One region of the Nocardia sp. 149-1B genome, then DNA from elsewhere that is predicted to be linked to it. Evidence: predicted binding sites of a transcription regulator. Region 1 holds the regulator's gene; each other region holds the start of a gene.

Region 1 (4,723 bases):
ACAGGCCGGTGGCCCGGCCGGCGAGGCCAGGAGCGAGCGTGGTCGCGCGGACCAGCCCGCCTCGCCACGCGGGCACCGTCCGCACCACGCGGCCCGCGCCGAGCAGGCCGACGGCCGCCTCGGCCACCTCGTCGACGCTGAGGATCCGGCCGCCCGAGTGCACCAGCGCCGCGCCGAGCCCGCCCGGCCGCTGAGCGTCGAGCATCGCGGTCCGCACCCCGTCGGGGCAGAGCGCGTGGACGCGCACCCGCCGTGGGGTCTCGGCCGCCACCGACATCGACGCGGAGACGATCGCCGCCTTGGTCGCGGCGTACACGCTGTAGCCCGGCACCGGCCCCAGCCCCGCGAGCGAGGCGGTGTTGACCACGTCGCCGCCACGCGGCCCGAACGCCGCGACCGCGGCCCGCATCCCCCACAGCGTGCCGAGCAGGTTGACCTCGACGATCCGCCGCACGACCTCGTCGGAGAGGTCGCCGATCATGCCGTCGTCGCCGACGCCCGCGTTGTTGAACCACGCGGTCAGCTCCCCGTGGCGGCCGGCCGCCACGGCCGTGGCCCGGTGGGCGTCGGGGTCGCGTACGTCGAGCCCGCGGCCCTCCGCGGCGCCGATCTCCTCGGCGCAGCTGCGGGCACCCTCGCCGTCGACGTCGGTGACCACCACGGCGTACCCGCTCCGCACCAGTCGTTCGGCGATCCCGCGTCCGATCCCGCGCGCGCCGCCGGTCACGACCGCGCTCTTCACCCGTGTGCTCATGGGCGCAGTCTGTCCGACACGCCGTTCGAACAGGTGTTTGAACGAACCGGCCGAGATGGCTACGGTGCTCCTATGGCCTCGCCCAAGACCGGCAAGAACGCCGCATCCCGCGCCTCCTCGCGCGTCACCGAGCTGCCCGACGGGCCCCCGGACGCCACGGGGCTGACCCCGCGACAGCAGCGCGTGCTCGCGCACATCAAGGACTCGATCGAGCACCGCGGCTACCCGCCGTCGATGCGCGAGATCGGCGAGGCGGTCGGCCTGACCAGCTCCTCGAGCGTGGCCCACCAGCTCAAGACGCTCGAGGAGAAGGGCTTCCTCAAGCGCGACCCGCACCGGCCGCGGGCCCTGGAGGTGTTCCTGCCCGAGGTGATGGCCGCCCGTCGTTCGATGTCGGGCGCCGAGGAGACCTCGTTCGACGAGACCGGCGTGGGCGACGCCCTCCCGGCCGCACGGTACGTCCCCGTCGTCGGCCGGATCGCCGCCGGCGGCCCGATCCTCGCCGAGGAGCGCGTCGAGCAGGTCTTCCCGCTGCCGCGCGAGCTCGTGGGCGACGGGCAGCTCTTCCTGCTGGAGGTGCGCGGCGACTCGATGATCGAGGCGGCGATCTGCGACGGCGACTACGTGGCGATCCGCCAGCAGCCCACCGCGGAGAACGGCGAGATCGTCGCCGCGATGATCGACGGGGAGGCGACCGTCAAGACCTTCCAGCGCAAGGACGGAAATGTGTGGCTGCTGCCGCACAACCCGGCCTACGATCCCATCGACGGCACCCATGCGACCATCTTGGGTAAGGTGACAGCGGTGCTGCGCCGGGTCTGACGTCCATTCGTGGTCGGGGAAATACCTGAGCAGACCCTGGTGTTATATCCGGGACGATCCGGATGCCACGGGGAGGATGCATGAACAACGCTGGTGCTGTGACGACAGCATCTGCGCTCGCCCGCCCTCGGCCCCTGCCGCGGTGGGTGCGCGGCATCTTCGAGCTCGTGTTGATCCTGGCGCTCTGGGTGATCTACAGCCTGGCCCGCCTGCTCGCCGACACGAACATGCAGCCCGCGCTGCACCGTGCCAACGAGCTGCTGCACGTCGAGAGCGTCATGGGCATCCAGTGGGAGACCCCGCTCAACAAGCTGTTCACCGACCACCGGGTGATCGGCCTGCTCGGCAGCTACTGGTACGCCACCCTCCACTACGTCGTCACCGCCGGCGTGCTGATCTGGCTGTGGCGCCTCGGCGCCGACCGCTACGGTCCCGCTCGGCGGGCGCTGGTGATCGGCACCCTGCTCGGGCTGGCGGCCTACATCTCGCTGCCGACCGCGCCGCCGCGCTTCATCGGCGGGTACGTCGACGTCCTCAGCCTGCACGCCGCCGACGGCTGGTGGGGCGGCGACGCCTCCGCGCCGCGGGGCCTGGGCGGGCTGACCAACGAGCTCGCGGCGTTCCCCTCCCTGCACGCCGGGTGGTCCCTGTGGGTCGCGCTCGCGCTGCAGATCTACGCCTCCCGCAAGTGGGTCCGCGTCCTGGGCTGGCTCTACGCCCTCGGCACGGTGGTCGTGATCGTCGGCACCGGCAACCACTGGGTGATCGACGCGATCATGGGCTGGCTGGTCATCGCGGTCGGCTGGGCCGCCGCCGAGGCCATCGGCCGGATCCCGCTGCGGCGGCTGCTGCGTCTCGACTCACGACGCGAGCCGGCGCCGTACCTCGTCCCCGAGGCGGCCGAGGCGCTCGATGCGGCCGCCGTCCAGGACCAGCTCCAGACTGCTCGGCGCGTGGTCGACGCGGACCAGTGAGCCCGGCCCGGGTGTCCCCCGGGTGAACAGACGGTGCTCACACTCGGCGGTCCGTGCCTCGGCACCGGATCGGTCGTTCACTGAGGCGTGACCGCGCCAGACTCCCCGCCTCCCGTCCACCGTCGTACCGTCCTCGGCACCGCCTCCGCGGGCGCCGCGGCTCTCGTCGTCGCCGCTCCGCTCGCCGGCTCGGCCGAGGCCTGGGGCTCTGCCGCAGACTCCCGTGGCATCGGCGAGCGTCGCGGCCGCGCGTTCCGCCACGGCGTCGCCTCGGGCGACCCGCTCTCCCATGCCGTGCTCATCTGGACCCGGGTCACGCCGACCGCCGCCAGCACCCCCGGCTCGGGCCAGGGGCCGCGCGCGGACGTGGGGTGGGAGGTCGCCACCGACGCCGGGTTCCGGCGGGTCGTGCGTCGCGGGACCTTCCAGACCGGGCCGGCGCGCGATCACACGGTCAAGGTCGACGTCACGGGGCTGGCGCCGGACACCTGGTACCACTACCGCTTCCGGTACGCCGGCACCACCAGCCCGGTCGGCCGCACCCGCACCGCGCCCGCGGAGGACGCGACGCCCGACCACCTGCGGTTCGGGATCGTCTCGTGCGCCAACCTGCAGGCCGGCTGGTTCTCGGCGTACCGCGGCCTGGCCGCGCGTGACGACCTGCACGCCGTGGTGCACCTGGGCGACTACCTCTACGAGTACGGGCCCGGGCAGTACGGCTACGGGATGAGCGACCAGGACATCCGCCCGCACGTGCCGGCCCACGAGATCGTGTCGCTGGCCGACTACCGGCAGCGGCACGCGCAGTACAAGCAGGACCCCGACCTGCAGGCGCTGCACGCGAAGTACCCGTGGATCCTCACCTGGGACGACCACGAGGTCGCCAACGACGCCTACCGAGACGGCGCGGAGAACCACAACCCCGACCTCGGCGAGGGCGACTTCCGGCTGCGCCGTGCGCGGGCGCACCGGGCCTACGACGAGTGGATGCCGGTGCGGATGGACGGCACCGCGCGGCTGGGCGACGGCGACCGGCTGTTCCGCCGGCTGCGGTTCGGGCGGCTGGCCGAGATCAGCATGCTCGACCTGCGCAGCTACCGCGACGCCCAGGTGAAGGTCCCGGGCGCCGAGGTCAGCGACCCGGACCGGACCATCACCGGGCGCCAGCAGCTGGACTGGCTCAAGGAGTCGCTGTCCCGTGGCCGGGCCCAGTGGAAGATCGTCGGCAACCCGGTGATGATCGCGCCGGTGGACTTCGGGGCGCTCCCCCACGACCTGCTCGACCCGGTCAACGACGTCACCGGGCTGCTGCCGCGCGACGGGCTGCCCTACAACGTCGACCAGTGGGACGGCTACACCGACGACCGGCGCGAGGTGTTCCAGCACATCCGCGACCACCAGGTCACCGACGCGCTGTTCGTCACCGGCGACATCCACTCCGGTTGGGCCAGCGAGCTGCCGTACGACGCCTCCACCTACCCCCTGGGCGACTCCGCAGGCGTGGAGTTCGTGTGCTCGTCGGTGACCTCCAACAACCTCAAGGACATCACCGGCACGCCGCCGCACACGACCAGCACCGTGGTGGAGGGGGTCATCAAGGCCAACAACCGGCACATCAAGTACCTGAACTTCGACGACCACGGGTTCTCGGTGCTCGACGTGACACCCGTGCGCGCGCAGATGGACTGGTACGTGATCGGCGATCGCGCCGACTGGGACACCCCCATCACCTGGTCGGTGTCGTTTGCGACCAAGACCGGCACCGGGCGGGTCGAGCAGGTCGGGGAGCCGGTGTGAGCGGGCCCGTCCGTACCGACCGGCGTACGTTCCTCACGGCCGGTGCCGCCGGCCTCGTCTTCTCCACGGTCGCCGGCGCCCCAGCGGCCGCCGCCCCGCGGAGCCGCAAGCGGGCCTACGTGCTCGTCATCGACGGGTGCCGCCCCGAGGAGATCGACTCCGGCCTGACGCCGCACCTCGCGGCCTTGCGCGACGGCGGGCTGCGGTTCCCCCAGGCCTCCTCGATGCCGGTGATGGAGACCATCCCCAACCACGTGATGATGATGACCGGACTGCGCCCCGACCGCACCGGCGTGCCCGCGAACTCGGTGTTCGACGCCGACCTCGGCGCGGTCCGGGACCTGGACCGCCCCACCGACATCCGGTGCGACACGCT
Region 2 (4,723 bases), 940 kb from region 1:
CGACGCTGGGGCCGACCTTCAGCACCGCCGACTCGGCGAGCCTCTCAGCCGCACCGGTCTCACCGAGCCCACGCAGCGAGCTCGTTCCTCGCTCCCTGCTGCTCGGCGATCTTCGGGCTCGCCACTGGGCTGACTCGAACGACCAAGCTCACGTCTCGGTCTCGACACGCCGGTCGCGACCTCGCAGGCTCGGTCGCGCGGCTCGCTCGACCACCATCAGTCGAGCCGCTAGCGCGTCTCGACTAAAACCCGCCGTCTTCGCGGCGCCGGCGCCAGCGCTCGTCCATCCGCTCCATGAAGGAGCCGTGGCCACCGCGACCGTGGCGGCGCGGGCGACGGGTGCGGCCGGAGCGGCCGCCGTCGACGACCGTGAAGCCCCGGCTGGGGTGCTGGATGGTGCGCGGGTCGGGTGCGGGGGTGTTGCGCTGCCCGCGCATCGCGGTCAGGGCGACGGTGGCGGAGCCGAGCATGATCACGAAGCCGACGATCCCGACGGGCGTGATCTGGGCGACGGCGCCGGTCATCAGCACGACGACGCCGAGCACGAAGCAGGCGCCGGCGATGATCGCCCGACGCCGGGCGGAGCGGCGGAAGGCCGTGCCGCGGAGGGTCGAGGCGAGCTTGGGGTCCTCCTCGACGAGGGCGCGCTCCATCTGCTCGAGCAGTCGGAGCTCCTCTTCCGAGAGTGGCACCGTTCCTCCCCACCAAGGTCATCGCCGGATCGTCGCCGGGTCGCGGCCGGGTGTGCCGGCCAGCGCCTCAAGTCTAGGCAGCGCCTGGTCATCGCGGTAGGCGGGTTCAGAAAAATCGTGACAGAACCGTTCCCGGATCCGCGGGAGACGTCAGGACCGGGCGCGGAGTCAGCGTGCGAGCACGTGGAGCTGGGCCGCGAGCGGCCGGAACTCCGCGCGACCGGAGACCGCGCGCTCGAGCTCGACCAGGGCTGCGGTGGCGCCCGGCTCGAGGTCGAGCAGCGAACCGGGGACCAGGTCGGCGAACACGCGGATGCCGTGGACCGCGGTGACCGCGAAGCCGGCGTCCTCGAGCAGTCCGGTGATCTCGGTGTCGGTGAACCGCCGACCGGACCTGCCGGCACCGGTGTCACGCGCCCCGGACGGGGACGCGGGGTCGAGCAGCGCGAGCGCCTGAGCGAAGTGACCCGCCATCGCCCGGGTCACCACCGCGGCGTGCCGCTGCCCGACCAGGAGGCTCAGCGTCCCTCCCGGACGCAGCACTGCACGCAGGGTGGCGAGAGCCGCGACCGGGTCGTCGACGACCTCGAGCACGCCGTGGCACAACACCACGTCGGCCGCGGCCGGGCCGGTGACGTCGAGCAGCGTGGACAGGTCGCCCTGCTGGCCGCTGACCGTCACCCCGAGCTCGCGGGCCCGCCGGTCGAGGGCGGCGAGCGCGTCTGGACTGGGGTCGACCACGGTGACCCGGTGCCCGAGCTCGGCGACGCGGACCGCGAAGCCGCCCGTGCCACCTCCGATGTCGAGCACGTCGACCGCTCCGTCGAGCGCGGGGCGCAGCGCATCCCAGACCACCGAGGTGCGGGCGGCACTGCGGCGCTCGCTGGGCCGCTCACCGGGCCGGTCATGAGGCATGCCCCAACCCTAGGGCCCCGGGCGGTACGACGTCCGGGCCGGGCTCACCAGATCGAGTCCGCCCACTCCGGGTGGTCGATGAACGGGTTGCGGTTGTGCTGGTAGTCGGCGTAGATCACGTCGTTGCGGTGCATCTCGAACGCGCTCGGCGGATCCTCGGCGTTCCACCGCAGCAGCACCGAGAGCCGCCCGATGTGCGGGGTGGTCCCGTTCCCGGCCAGGTCGTTGACCTCGAGGTCCGGCCACCCGTCGCCGCCGTCGTAGCGCACCGACATGTAGAAGATCATCCGCGCCACGTCGCCCTTGACCGCGTCGCGCGGCTCCCAGGAGTCCGCGTCCGCGTAGTTGCCTGGGGCCTCGGCATTCTGGGTCCCACCCTCGTCGAAGTCGAGGTTGCCGCGTGCGGAGTTGACGGTGACGTCCTCGGGGCGCAGGTGGTGAAGGTCGGTCCCGGGGCCGGTGGCCGTGCCGAAGTCACCGTGCGACTTGGCCCAGACGTGCTCACGGTTCCACTGGTCGGCCCCGCCACCGTTGTCGCTCGCGGGGAGCGAGAAGCCGCTGTAGAGGCAGATCACGTGGCTGCTGTCCGCGGGGTCGCGATCGGTGACCTTCAGCGCGTTCCAGACCGCGTCGTAGGACAGCTTGGTGACGCCGCTGGAGATGATCGTGTGGAGCGAGGACTCCAACGCGCCGCCGGTCTTGCCGATCGCGGCCGCGTAGTAGGTGGAGTCGTAGGGGCTCGTGCCGCCCGAGGGCGGTGGGTCGGTGGGATTGCTGCCACCGGCGAACGCGAACGCCGTGCCCGAGGTGAGCCCGGGGCGCGAGAAGTACGCCGCGAGCGTGCCGGTGACGTCGATCTGGCGGCCCATCAGCCCGGGGTTGGAGCGCAGCCCCCAGGCCGAGCGGAACGCGCTGGGCACCTGGACGTAGATCATCCGCGAGGTGTCGGTGGTGCCCGCGGTGTCGGCCAGCGCGATCGCGTAGTCGTTGGGGAACCCGGCGGTGAGGACGGTCGTGGACGAGGTCGGCTGGCCCACGACGTAGCCGCGAACGGTGGCCGAGGAGCCGTCCTGAGCGGCCCGTGCGGTCGCTACGCTGATCGGCGTGGCGGCGTCGGCCGGGACCGCGGCGGTGCCGCCGAGGACGAGCAGGACGGCGACGAGGATCCACCGCGCATGGCGGCGCGGCCCGAGAGATTGGCGCATGCGACCAGCCTCGCGGACTTCGGGTCGCCCCGCATCGCGGGAAAACCCTTGTCGTCAGCTCAGCCCGCCCGCATCGCCGCGGCCCGGGAGGGTGCCGAGGAGTGCGGGACCAGTCCGAGCGAGCGCTCGATCACGGCGAGGAACCGGTCGGCGTCGCGCACCAGGTCGTCGGCCTCACGTTCGGACACCGCGCGGGTGGAGCCCGCCTCGGCCGCGGCACGCTTCGCCGCACCGGCGGCGAAGAACCGCGCCCACTCCGCGAGCTCGGGAGCCACCTCGGCGAGCAGCACCCAGGCGTTGCGCTGCGGCCTGCGCCGCGGCGGCTCGGGCTGCGCGCGGGCGGCCAGCAAGGCAGCGGCGGCTCGCAGGGCGGCCACATGTGCGCACGCGTAGCGGGTGGGGACCTCGGTCGCGGAGATCGCCTCGCTTAGCGACTCGGCGGCCCGGGCCAGGTAGGAGTGGGTGGTCGCGGGCAGCGCATAGGGGTTCATCGCAATCCTCTCCGTCGACCCCTCGGCGGTGACCCCTCGTCGAACGACCTGCACCGGCGCACCGGTCCCGGTGGGGACGGGGGTCGAGGTCGCCCCCACCGGGGTGTTCGAACGCACGTTCGAACACCGCAACCGTACACCTGCCTCACCGCCGGTCGTCAAGGCCGGCGGGACGGTGAGCCCGGTCAGGAGCCGGTCAGGAGTCGCTCAGGAGTGGACGTCGGCGTCGAGCGCCGGCGCACCGGTGAACGCGCGGGTGTCGCGGTGCCACAGCAGCGTGGCCGCGACGACGTCCAGGACCAGAGAAGCGGCCGACAGCACGAGGAACAGCACCGGCGGGTCCGCCCGCAGGCTCGCGAGCGTCGCGATCGCCATCAGCACGACCAGTGCACTCAGCAGCACCCGGGCCCAGTTGTGGCCCTGGCTGAAGAACATGAGCAGGACGACGACCAGCATCGCGACGACGACGAACATGGTGATCGCGACGGGGGCGAAGGCCGGCGGTTTGACCGAGCCGACGTCGGCCCGGCCAGAGGCCCAGGACGCGTCCAGGTCGTCGGTGAACACCAACGTCAACAACGCCGTCACGCCACTCAGCGCGATCAGGCCCACCAGCACCCCGATCGCGGCGGTCACCGATCCCGGCCGCTGCGGACTCATCCGCGCTCCTCTCCCCTAGGGTCTCGCTCCATGACCACCGAGCACCCGACGATCACGCGTTTCCGTGACGACCACCGGCGCCGCGGCGGCACCGGTGAGGTCGTCATCCTGCCCGACTCCGTCCACACGGCCGCCCTTGCCGCCGAGGCCCTCGGGTGCGAGGTCGGGGCGATCGCCAACAGCCTGCTCTTCGACGCGGACGGATCACCGGCCCTCATTCTGACCTCCGGCGCCCATCGCGTCGACACCGCGAAGGTAGCCGCCCTGCTGGGTGTGACCAAGCTCAAGCGCGCCGCCCCCGAGTTCGTGCGCGAGCACACCGGCCAGGTGATCGGCGGCGTCTCCCCCATCGGGCACCCGGCGCCGGTGCCGACGTACCTGGACTCCTGGCTGCGTCGCTACGAGGTCGTCTGGGCTGCGGCGGGTCATCCGGCCGCGGTCTTCTCCACGACGTACGACGAGCTCGCGGCGATGACCGGTGCGCCGACGATCGAGGTGGAGTGATGGAGATCTGGCTCAATCCCGCGTGCTCGAAGTGCCGTACGGCGCTCAGCGAGCTCGACGCCGCCGGCGTGGAGTACACCGTGCGGCGCTACCTCGACGACCCGCCGACCGCGACCGAACTGGGTGAGGTCGTCGCCCGGCTGGGCCTGGAGCCCTGGGACGTCGCCCGGCCGAAGGAGGCCCGCGAGGAGGGCATCGACCTGCCCCGCGACGCGGAGCACCGAGACGACTGGCTGGGCGCGCTGGCCGCCCACCC
Region 3 (4,723 bases), 1.9 Mb from region 1:
GTCCTCGTCGAGGAGGTGTTCGAACTCGAGCTGCGGACCTGTCGAGAGATCGTGACCGACGGGTGTGCCGACACCGACCCCTGGCGCGGGTTCGCCTCTGTCGTACGCCGGCTCACTGCGTTGAACGTCCTCAATCGCGGATTCGTCGACGCGTTCATGTCGACTGAGCCCGATGCCGCTGCGATCGCCGGCCACCGGCGCGAGCTCCTGGGCGCCCTCGATTCGCTCGCGCGTCGGGCTCAAGCGGCTGGCGAGCTGCGTCGGGACTTCATCATCGACGACCTGGTGCTCGTGCTACTCGCCGGACGCGGGTTGGCGGCCGTGCCCGGTCCCGCGCGCGTCAAGGCCGCGGAGCGGTTCGCCGGACTTGCCCTTGACGCGTTCCGCGCACCGAGGCCGCCGGTGGTCGACGCGTGATGGCCTGCGCGGGGTGGCGGTGGTCGAGCGGTGTGCGGGCGCGCGGGTGGTCCCGCTTCCTGGTGGTTGGGGCGGCGTGGTTGCGGTCCGCGGTCGGGTTGCGGGTGCGCGGTGGCCCGGGTGCTGTGGTGAGGGCTTCCAGGTCTTCGGTCTATGTGCGTCGGGTGAAGGCGACCTTTCCGTTGGGGAGGTAGGTGGTCTCGTAGTCGGGGTCGTGCGCCCGCGCGTGGTGGTGGGGGCAGTAGAGCCGGGCGTGTTTGAGGTCGGTGACCCCGCCGGATGCCCAGGGTGGGTCGTGGTGGGTCTGGCAGCCGCCGGGTGGGGTGTCGCAGTCGTCGGAGGTGCAGCCGCCGTCGCGGATGCCGAGGGCGATCCTCTGGGCTTTGGTGTGGAAGCGGCGGGTGCGGCCGAGGTCGAGGACTTCGGAGGGTCCGCTGAGGACGGCGGGGATGATCCCGGCCTCACACGCCAACCGGCGGGCTTGGCCGGGGGAGATCACGGCGCCGGTGTCGAGGACCCCGGGCTTGAGGCCGTCGGTGAGGGTCTCGACCGGGATGGTCACGACGACGGTGGCGGACACTCCGCCGGCGTGGGGGAGCTTGTCGGCGGGGTAACGCTCGATCAGCTCGACGAACGCCTGGCCCATCCGTTCCGGGCTGGGCTTGCGTTCCCCGAGGTGGCCCTCGACCGCGGCGCGGTGTTTGGGGGCCGCGATCGCGAGGAGCTGCTTGCGGAGCATCTGCCCCTGGACGGTGGGCAACGCGAAGGTGCCGCGGGTGATGCCGTCGGGGTCGTCGTGCATCGTCAGGCGGGTGGCCTGGGCGGCGACCCGTTCCTCGGCCTGCAACAGCTTGGCCTGGTGGGCGTCGGCTGCTTCGGGGTCGATGACGTGCAACAGACCCTTGCCGAGGTGGCGTAGCGCGATGGCGTCGAAGTGGGCTGCCTGCCCGACGAGGTGTTCCTCGGCCTGTTGCACCAGCCCGGGGTCGAGGTGGTCGGGGAGGTCCTCGACCGCGCGGATGATGACCCGGGCCTGGTCGACCAGCAGGTCCCCAATCTTCAGCGCGTCGTGGACGACCGGGTGGTGCTCGAGGCCGGTGGCGAGGCGGGTCTTGCGGTGGGCCTCGGTCCTTGTCATGCGGGTGGTGTGGGCCCACCAGTTCGCCACCGACGTCGCGCCGACCTGCTCCGCCACGCCGACAGCGCCGGCGTGTGACGCGACCCGGGCTTCGAGCTCCGCGATACGAGAAGCAGCGCGGGTGATCTCGGTCAGCGTGTGGGCGGTCTCGTCGGTGCCCATGGACCACAGCGACGTATCGGAGATGTCGTCGAGGAGGGCGTGGAGATCGGTGACGGCGCGGCTGACCCGGTGTGAAGGGTGTGCTTGTGCGGTCATCGCCACTCCCGAGATGAAGTCGTGGCGACAGTCTAACGAACAGGTGTTCGAGTTGTCAAGGAGCAGAAGTCGACTCGTTCCGGCGGGGTGGTTTCGAGGCTCGGGCCTGGCGGCCCTCGCACCTCAACCACCGGAGGTCGGTGGTTGAGGTGTGAACCGCCCCGGGATGTCCGGAGACTTCATTAGTTGGAAGAGGATGAAGTCATGGCACGTCCCAGCAAGTACCCCCGGGAGCTGCGTGAGCGCGCGGTGCGGGCGGTGGCCGAGTCGGTGGCGCAGGGTGAGTACCCCACTGAGTTCCAGGCGATCCGTGCGATCGCTGGTCAGCTCGGGCTTGGTTCGGCAGAGACGCTGCGCAAGTGGGTGCGTCAGGCCGAGGTCGACGGGGGCACTCGTCCGGGCAAGACGACCGAGGAGATCGTTGAGATCCGGGAGCTGAAGAAGAAGGTCGCTGAGCTCGAGCGGGCGAACCAGATCTTGAAGTCGGCCTCGGCTTTCTTCGCGGCGGAGCTCGACCGCCAACCCCGGTTCTGATCGAGTTCATCGACCAGCATCGCGACCTGTACGGAGTCGAGCCGATCTGCCGGGTGCTCACCGAGCACGGCGCCAAGATCGCTCCGTCGACCTACTACGAGGCCCGCACCAGGGCGCCCTCGAAGCGCGCCCTGCGTGACGCCGAGATCGTCGCGTTGATCCGGGTCGCGCGTGAGCACCGGTTCCGTGCCAGGTTCGGTGCCCGCAAGATGTGGCTGCACTTGCGTGCACAAGGCCACGACGTGGCCCGGTGCACCGTGGAACGGCTGATGGCCGCCCAGGGCTGGACGGGCGCGTTGCGGGGCAAACAGGTCCGCACCACGATCCCCGCCCCGGCCGACCCGCGCCCGGCCGATCTGGTCGACCGGGACTTCACCGCACCGGCCCCGAACCGGCTCTGGGTCGCGGACTTCACCTACGTCGCGACCTGGTCCGGCACCGTCTACGTGGCCTTCGTCTTCGACGTCTTCTCACGCCGGATCGTGGGCTGGCGGGCAGCCACACGGATGACCACCCATCTGGTCCTCGACTGCCTCGAGCACGCCCTGTGGACCCGCGACCGTGACGGTGTCGGCGACCTGACCGGGCTGGTGCACCACACCGACGCCGGCAGCCAGTACACCTCGTTCGCGTTCACCAATCGCCTCATCGAGGCCGGCGTGGATGCCTCAGTGGGTTCGGTGGGTGACGCCTACGACAACGCCCTGGCCGAGTCGCAGATCGGGATCTACAAGACCGAGCTCATCCGCCCCGAAGGCCCCTGGAGCGACGTCGAGGAGGTCGAGCTCGCCACCTTGACGTGGGTCACCTGGTTCAACACCGAGCGCACCCACGAATCCATCGACGACCTGACACCCATCCAGGCCGAGGAAGTTCACTACGCTGCACGAAACCGTCTCCTCCCGACCGGGTAGAGACACCACACGAAGTATCCGGAAACCCCGGGGCGGTTCAGTGCGAGGAGCCCCAGCGACGAGCCTCGAAACCACCGCGCGGGGAGGCGGCGGTCAGGGGGCCGGGAGGAGGCCGTGGCCGCGGCGGACCTGTCCCGCCTTGCTGCCAACGACGGCGACCACAATCGGCCTGAAGCCGATGCACATCTCGACGCGGGCGCTTGGGCTTCGGCGGTTTCGAGGCTCGCGCCTGGCGGCCCTCGCACCTCAACCACCGTCGTCGAGGCGGCGGTCCGAAGGCCGGGAGGAAGCCGTGACCGCGGCGGACCTGTCCCGCCTTGCTGCCAACGACGGCGACCACAATCGGCCTGAAGCCGATGCACATCTCGACGCAGGTGGGTGGGCTTCGGCGGTTTCGAGGCTCGCGCCTGGCGGCCCTCGCACCTCAACCACCGTCGTCGAGGCGGCGGTCCGAAGGCCGGGAGGAAGCCGTGACCGCGGCGGACCTGTCCCGCCTTGCTGCCAACGACGGCGACCACAATCGGCCTGAAGCCGATGCACATCTCGACGCAGGTGGGTGGGCTTCGGCGGTTTCGAGGCTCGGTCCTGGCGGCCCTCGCACCTCAACCACCGTCGTCGAGGCGGCGGTCCGAAGGCCGGGAGGAAGCCGTGACCGCGGCGGACCTGTCCCGCCTTGCTGCCAACGACGGCGACCACCGACGACCTGAGACCGACGTACATCTCGACGCGGGCGCTTGGGCTTCGGCGGTTTCGAGGCTCGGTCCTGGCGGCCCTCGCACCTCAACCACCGTCGTCGAGGCGGCGGTCCGAAGGCCGGGACGAAGCCGTGACCGCGGCGGACCTGTCCCGCCTTGCTGCCAACGACGGCGACCACCGACGACCTGAGACCGACGTACATATCGACGCAGGTGGGTGGGCTGCGGTGGTTTCGAGGCTCGCTTCGCTCGCACCTCAACCACCGGATCCGCGGCGGACAGGCGGCGGTCCGAAGGCCGGGGACAATGGTGAGTGGAGCGCGCCGTATCCGCCTTGCTGCCATCCGCGGCGACCACCGCCTACCTCAAGCCGACGTCCGTCTCGGCGTGGCTGCGTTGGCTGCGGGGTCTCGACAAGCTCGACCAACGGCCAGGCGATCGTCGCACCTCGACCACGGCTCAGAGGCCGGGGACCATCCGGACCCAGTTGGCGCAGGCGCGGGTGTTGGTGCGGCGGACGCCGGCGCAGGGGGGCATCCGGTCGGGGCGTTCGAGCTCGTCGGTGTGGAGGTCGCGGACGAGCAGCTCGCGCACGAGCTCGTGCGCCTCGCCGACCACCAGGCAGTCGCAGATGACCAGCCGCTCGAGGTAGCGACGCTCCAGGGACGTCGCGGTGGGGGAGCGCAGGTCACGGAAGCGCTGCGCCCACAGCAGGGAGGAGTCGCAGCCGAACTCCTCGACCATCCGCCCCACGAAGCACACCAGGC
Region 4 (4,723 bases), 2.4 Mb from region 1:
TCGACCGGCTCCCGACCGGACCGCGCGCATCCTGGAAGGACCCGAGACGATCGCGAGGCGAACGACCATGATGGGTTGGTACCACGACGGAAGTAACGGAGCCGGCTGGCTGGTGATGACGCTGGCGATGCTGGCCTTCTGGGTCTTGGTGGTGGGCGCCGTCGTGCTGCTGTTCCGCGACACCGGTCGCGGTCGGCCGTCGGCACCGGGCACCTCCGCCGACCCGTGGCGGATCCTCGACGAGCGGTTCGCGCAGGGCCAGATCGGCCCCGAGGAGTACCGCGAACGTCGTGCCGTGCTCGCCGAGTCGCGGCCGGACCGACCGACCGGCCACCCCGAGAACGGAGATCACCGATGACCCCACACCCGAACAGACCGACGTCATGACACTCCTCAGCGCCTGGTGGGTGCCTCGCTGGCTCGGAACCCCGGCGAACATCGCCCACGAGGAGCACGACCAGATCGGATGGTTCGGGTCGGCGGAGCTTCCGCCTTCTCCCCACGTGGTCGTGCGCACCGCCCTGGTGAAGGCGATGGACAGGTCCGATCACCCTTGACTGCCGCAGGGTGACGGCGGTCAGCCCGTGACCGTCTCCCCCGGGCTGCCGCCACGGTCTTCCGCCCGTCAGCACCACCGCAGTCGCGCTCGACGAGCTCGTCGCTGTTGGTCGAGCTCGTCGAGCCCCCCGCAGCCCAACCGCCCACCTCGATATGTACGTCGGCTTCAGGTCCTCATGGGTCGCCGTCTCTTGGTAGCAAAGCGGGTACGGCGCGCTTCGCTCGCCGTCGGCTCCCGGCTTCCCGACCGCCGTCGGTCGAGCCTGTCGAGACCTCCGCAGCCCAACCGCCCACCTCGATGTGTACGTCGGCTTCAGGTCGTCGGTGGTCACCGTCTCGTAGCAGCAAAGCGGGTACGGCGCGCTTCGCTCGCCGTCGGCTCCCGGCTTCCCGACCGCCGTCGGTCGAGCTTGTCGAGGCCCCCGCAGCCCACGCGCCCACCTCGATGTGGAGGTCGGCTTCAAGTCGTCGGGGTCGCCGTCTCGTGGCAGCAAAGCGGGACAGGTCCGCCGCGGCCACGGCCTCCACCCGACCTTCGGACCGCCGCCTCGACGACGGTGGTTGAGGCGCGAGGGCCGCCCGTGCTCCGTTGGTCGAGCCTGTCGAGGCCCCCGCAGCCCACGCGCCCACCTCGATATGTACGTCGGCTTCAGGTCGTCGGTGGTCACCGTCGTTGGCAGCAAAGCTGGACAGGTCCGCCGCGGTCACGGCCTCCACCCGACCTTCGGACCGCCGCCTCGCAGCACGGTGGTTGAGGCGCGAGGGCCGCCCGTGCTCCGTTGGTCGAGCCTGTCGAGGCCCCCGCAGCCCACGCGCCCACCTCGATGTGGAGGTCGGCTTCAGGTCGTCGGGGTCGCCGTCTCGTGCCAGCAAAGCGGGACAAGTCCGCCGCGGCCACGGCCTCCACCCGACCTTCGGACCGCCGCCTCGCAGCACGGTGGTTGAGGCGCAAGGGCCGCCCGTGCTCCGTTGGTCGAGCCTGTCGAGACCCGCGCAGCCCACGCGTCCACCTCGATGTGTAGGTCGGCTTCAGGTCGTCGGGGGTCGCCGTCGTTGGCAGCAAAGCGGGACAGGTCCGCCGCGGTCACGGCCCCCTCCCGACCTTCGGACCGCCGCCTCGCAGCACGGTGGTTGAGGCGCGAGGGCCGCTAGGCCCGAGCCTCGAAACCACCCCGCCAGAACGAGTCGAATCCGGTCATTGACAACTCGAACACGTGTTCGGTAGACTGTCGCCACGACTTCATCTCGGGAGTGGCGATGACCGCACAAGCACACCCTTCACACCGGGTCAGCCGCGCCGTCACCGATCTCCACGCCCTCCTCGACGACATCTCTGGTACGTCGTTGTGGTCCATGGGCACCGACGAGACCGCCCACACGCTGACCGAGGTCACCCGCGCTGCTTCTCGTATCGCGGAGCTCGAAGCCCGGGTCGCGTCGCACGCCGGCGCTGTCGGCGTGGCGGAGCAGGTCGGCGCGACGTCGGTGGCGAACTGGTGGGCCCACGCCACCCGCATGACGAGGACCGAGGCCCATCGCAAGACCCGCCTCGCCACCGGCCTCGAGCACCACCCGGTCGTCCACGCAGGATTGAAGACCGGGGACCTGCTGGTCGACCAGGCCCGGGTCATCATCCGCGCCGTCGAGGACCTCCCCGACCACCTCGACCCCGACCTGGTGCAACAGGCCGAGGAACACCTCGTCGGGCAGGCAGCCCACTTCGACGCCATCGCGCTACGCCACCTCGGCAAGGGTCTGTTGCACGTCATCGACCCCGAAGCAGCCGACGCCCACCAGGCCAAGCTGTTGCAGGCCGAGGAACGAGTCGCCGCCCAGGCCACCCGCCTGACGATGCACGACGACCCCGACGGCATCACCCGCGGCACCTTCGCGTTGCCCACCGTCCAGGGGCAGATGCTCCGCAAGCAGCTCCTCGCAATCGCGGCCCCCAAACACCGCGCCGCGGTCGAGGGCCACCTCGGGGAACGCAAGCCCAGCCCGGAACGGATGGGCCAAGCGCTCGTCGAGCTGATCGAGCGTTACCCCGCCGACAAGCTCCCCCACGCCGGCGGCGTCAACGCCACCGTCGTCGTGACCATCCCGGTCGAGACCCTCACCGACGGCCTCAAGCCCGGGGTCCTCGACACCGGCGCCGTGATCTCCCCCGGCCAAGCCCGCCGGTTGGCGTGTGAGGCAGGGATCCTCCCCGCCGTGCTCGGCGGACCCTCCGAGATCCTCGACCTCGGCCGCACCCGCCGCTTCCACACCAAAGCCCAAAGGATCGCCCTCGGCATCCGCGACGGCGGCTGCACCTCCGACGACTGCGACACCCCACCCGGCGGCTGCCACACCCACCACGACCCACCCTGGGCATCCGGCGGTCGCACCGACATCACCCACGCCCGCCTCTACTGCCCCCACCACCACACCAGAGCACACGACCCCGACTACGAGACCACCTACCTCCCCAACGGAAAGGTCGCCTTCACCCGAAGGACATAGACCGACGAGGTTCTCGACCTCCACCACAGCACCCGGGCCCCAGCGCACCCCCAGCCCCACCGCGGACCGCAACCACGCCGCCGCAACCACGCGCCCACGGTGACCGCGTCTCCTCGAGCGCATGCACCCCTCGCGTCAGTCCAGCGCGTTCCCACCGTGCGGGTCGGTCATGATGTGCTCGACCAGCGCTGGCCGCCCGCTGTGACCTGACCGCTCCTCTCGGCGCGAGCGCGGATGCGCCGGTCGCGGCTGAGAGCTCGCATCCCTGGGCGAGGAGCAGTGGCGCCCTCCGATGCACTCGAGTCGCCAGCTCCGGATCGCCCAGCACTCCGGCGCCCAACACTCCGGCGCCCAACACTCCGGCGCCCAACGCTCCGGCGCGCGGCTGACCTCGGACGGTCCGGGACACCGCCGGTCAGCCGGTGACCGTCTCACCCTCGGCGGCGGCCACGGTGTTCCACCCGTCGGCGCCGAGGGTGACGACCGCGACCGGGAAGATGCCGAGGTTCTCCTTGTCGATGTGCACGGTGAGGTGGGCCATCAGCTGGTAGACCTGCGCCTCGAGGTCGCCGTCGTCGAGGCCGAGCTCGGAGATGAGCTCGTCGAAGTCGGCGTGCTCCCCCTCGAGCTCGACGACGGCATCGGCGAAGTCGCCCTGGTCCTTCAGTGCCTGGAAGAGCCCTCGCTCCTCGCGGTCGACGTGGTGGTCGAGCTCGTGGGCGAAGCGGGCGAGGAGCTCCCAGGCGGCGCGACGGTCGCCGGCGGCGAGGTGGCGCTTGATCTCCCCGCCGAGGTCGAGCAGCGCGAGGTGCTCGTCCATCAGCCGGGCGATGGGCTCCACCCCGCGGCAGCCGCAGTGCTCACACACGGGTGCGCTCCCAGCCGCGCCGCGGGCTGTGGCTGCCGAGCTGGTCGTCATCACGTCCCCGGTAGACGATGTAGGGGCGAGTGAGGTAGCCGACCGGAGCGCTGAACACGTGCACGAGCCGGGTGAAGGGCCACAGGGCGAAGAGCCCGAAGGCGACCATCGCGTGCAGCTGGAAGCCGATCGGTGCGTCCGCCATCAGCGAGGCGTCGGGGTGGAAGGCGAGGAAGGAGCGGTACCAGACCGAGACGCCCTCGCGGTAGTTGTACTCCCCGCCGATCGTCATGATCGAGCCGGCGATCGTGTTCCACATGCCGAGCACGATCGCGGCGGCCAGGAACGCGTACATCACCTTGTCCATGACGGTCGTGGCGGAGAAGACCGGCCCGACCGTACGCCGGCGGTAGATGAGGATGACCATGCCGACGACCGCCATCACCCCGGCGACGAGTCCGCCGCTGACGGCCACCACGTGGTAGGCCTCGTGGCTGATACCGACCGCGTCGGTCCAGGACTGGGGCACGAGCAGCCCGATGATGTGGCCGCCCACCACCCCGAGCATGCCGAAGTGGAACAGCGGCGACCCCAGCCGCAGGAGCCTGTCCTCGTAGAGCTGGGAGGACCGCGTGGTCCACCCGAACTTGTCGTAGCGGTAGCGCCAGAAGTGCCCGACCACGAACGTCGTGAGGCACAGGTAGGGCACGATCACCCACAAGAAGGTGTCCATGGTCAGCGTCCTCCGGGGAACGACGGCATCGGCAGCTCGATCGGCTGCGCGGCCTGGGCGGGCTGGGAGGG

The links. Region 1 encodes LexA, which represses DNA repair genes until DNA is damaged. Its sites were predicted from a motif close to CGAACANNTGTTCG; they were not measured.
Region 2: a site for LexA is predicted at 3,412-3,425, ahead of AC3ANS_RS08200 (SAV_6107 family HEPN domain-containing protein). Genes of this name have one in related genera too.
Region 3: a site for LexA is predicted at 1,850-1,863, ahead of AC3ANS_RS18720 (HNH endonuclease signature motif containing protein). Genes of this name have one in related genera too.
Region 4: a site for LexA is predicted at 1,766-1,779, ahead of AC3ANS_RS16680 (HNH endonuclease signature motif containing protein). Genes of this name have one in related genera too.

The regions. Positions count from the first base shown of each region.
Region 1 covers NZ_CM173233.1:772,397-777,119, reverse strand. The annotation lists gene AC3ANS_RS03755 (SDR family NAD(P)-dependent oxidoreductase) at 1-754, opposite strand, end outside; gene lexA (transcriptional repressor LexA) at 827-1,576, shown strand; gene AC3ANS_RS03745 (phosphatase PAP2 family protein) at 1,675-2,550, shown strand; gene AC3ANS_RS03740 (alkaline phosphatase D family protein) at 2,638-4,347, shown strand; gene AC3ANS_RS03735 (alkaline phosphatase family protein) at 4,344-4,723, shown strand, end outside.
Region 2 covers NZ_CM173233.1:1,713,521-1,718,243, reverse strand. The annotation lists gene AC3ANS_RS08215 (DUF3040 domain-containing protein) at 243-692, opposite strand; gene AC3ANS_RS08210 (methyltransferase) at 861-1,607, opposite strand; gene AC3ANS_RS08205 (endonuclease) at 1,652-2,812, opposite strand; gene AC3ANS_RS08200 (SAV_6107 family HEPN domain-containing protein) at 2,872-3,303, opposite strand; gene AC3ANS_RS08195 (hypothetical protein) at 3,511-3,963, opposite strand; gene AC3ANS_RS08190 (YbaK/EbsC family protein) at 3,994-4,467, shown strand; gene AC3ANS_RS08185 (ArsC/Spx/MgsR family protein) at 4,467-4,723, shown strand, end outside.
Region 3 covers NZ_CM173233.1:3,905,382-3,910,104, reverse strand. The annotation lists gene AC3ANS_RS18725 (TetR/AcrR family transcriptional regulator) at 1-417, shown strand, start outside; gene AC3ANS_RS18720 (HNH endonuclease signature motif containing protein) at 569-1,813, opposite strand; one part of gene AC3ANS_RS18715 (IS3 family transposase) at 2,018-2,306, shown strand; AL1L pseudoknot at 2,305-2,433, shown strand; one part of gene AC3ANS_RS18715 (IS3 family transposase) at 2,306-3,261, shown strand; gene AC3ANS_RS18710 (DUF2695 domain-containing protein) at 4,416-4,723, opposite strand, start outside.
Region 4 covers NZ_CM173233.1:3,490,594-3,495,316, forward strand. The annotation lists gene AC3ANS_RS16670 (SHOCT domain-containing protein) at 68-358, shown strand; gene AC3ANS_RS16675 (hypothetical protein) at 384-557, shown strand; gene AC3ANS_RS16680 (HNH endonuclease signature motif containing protein) at 1,816-3,060, shown strand; gene AC3ANS_RS16685 (hemerythrin domain-containing protein) at 3,476-3,928, opposite strand; gene narI (respiratory nitrate reductase subunit gamma) at 3,921-4,658, opposite strand; gene narJ (nitrate reductase molybdenum cofactor assembly chaperone) at 4,655-4,723, opposite strand, start outside.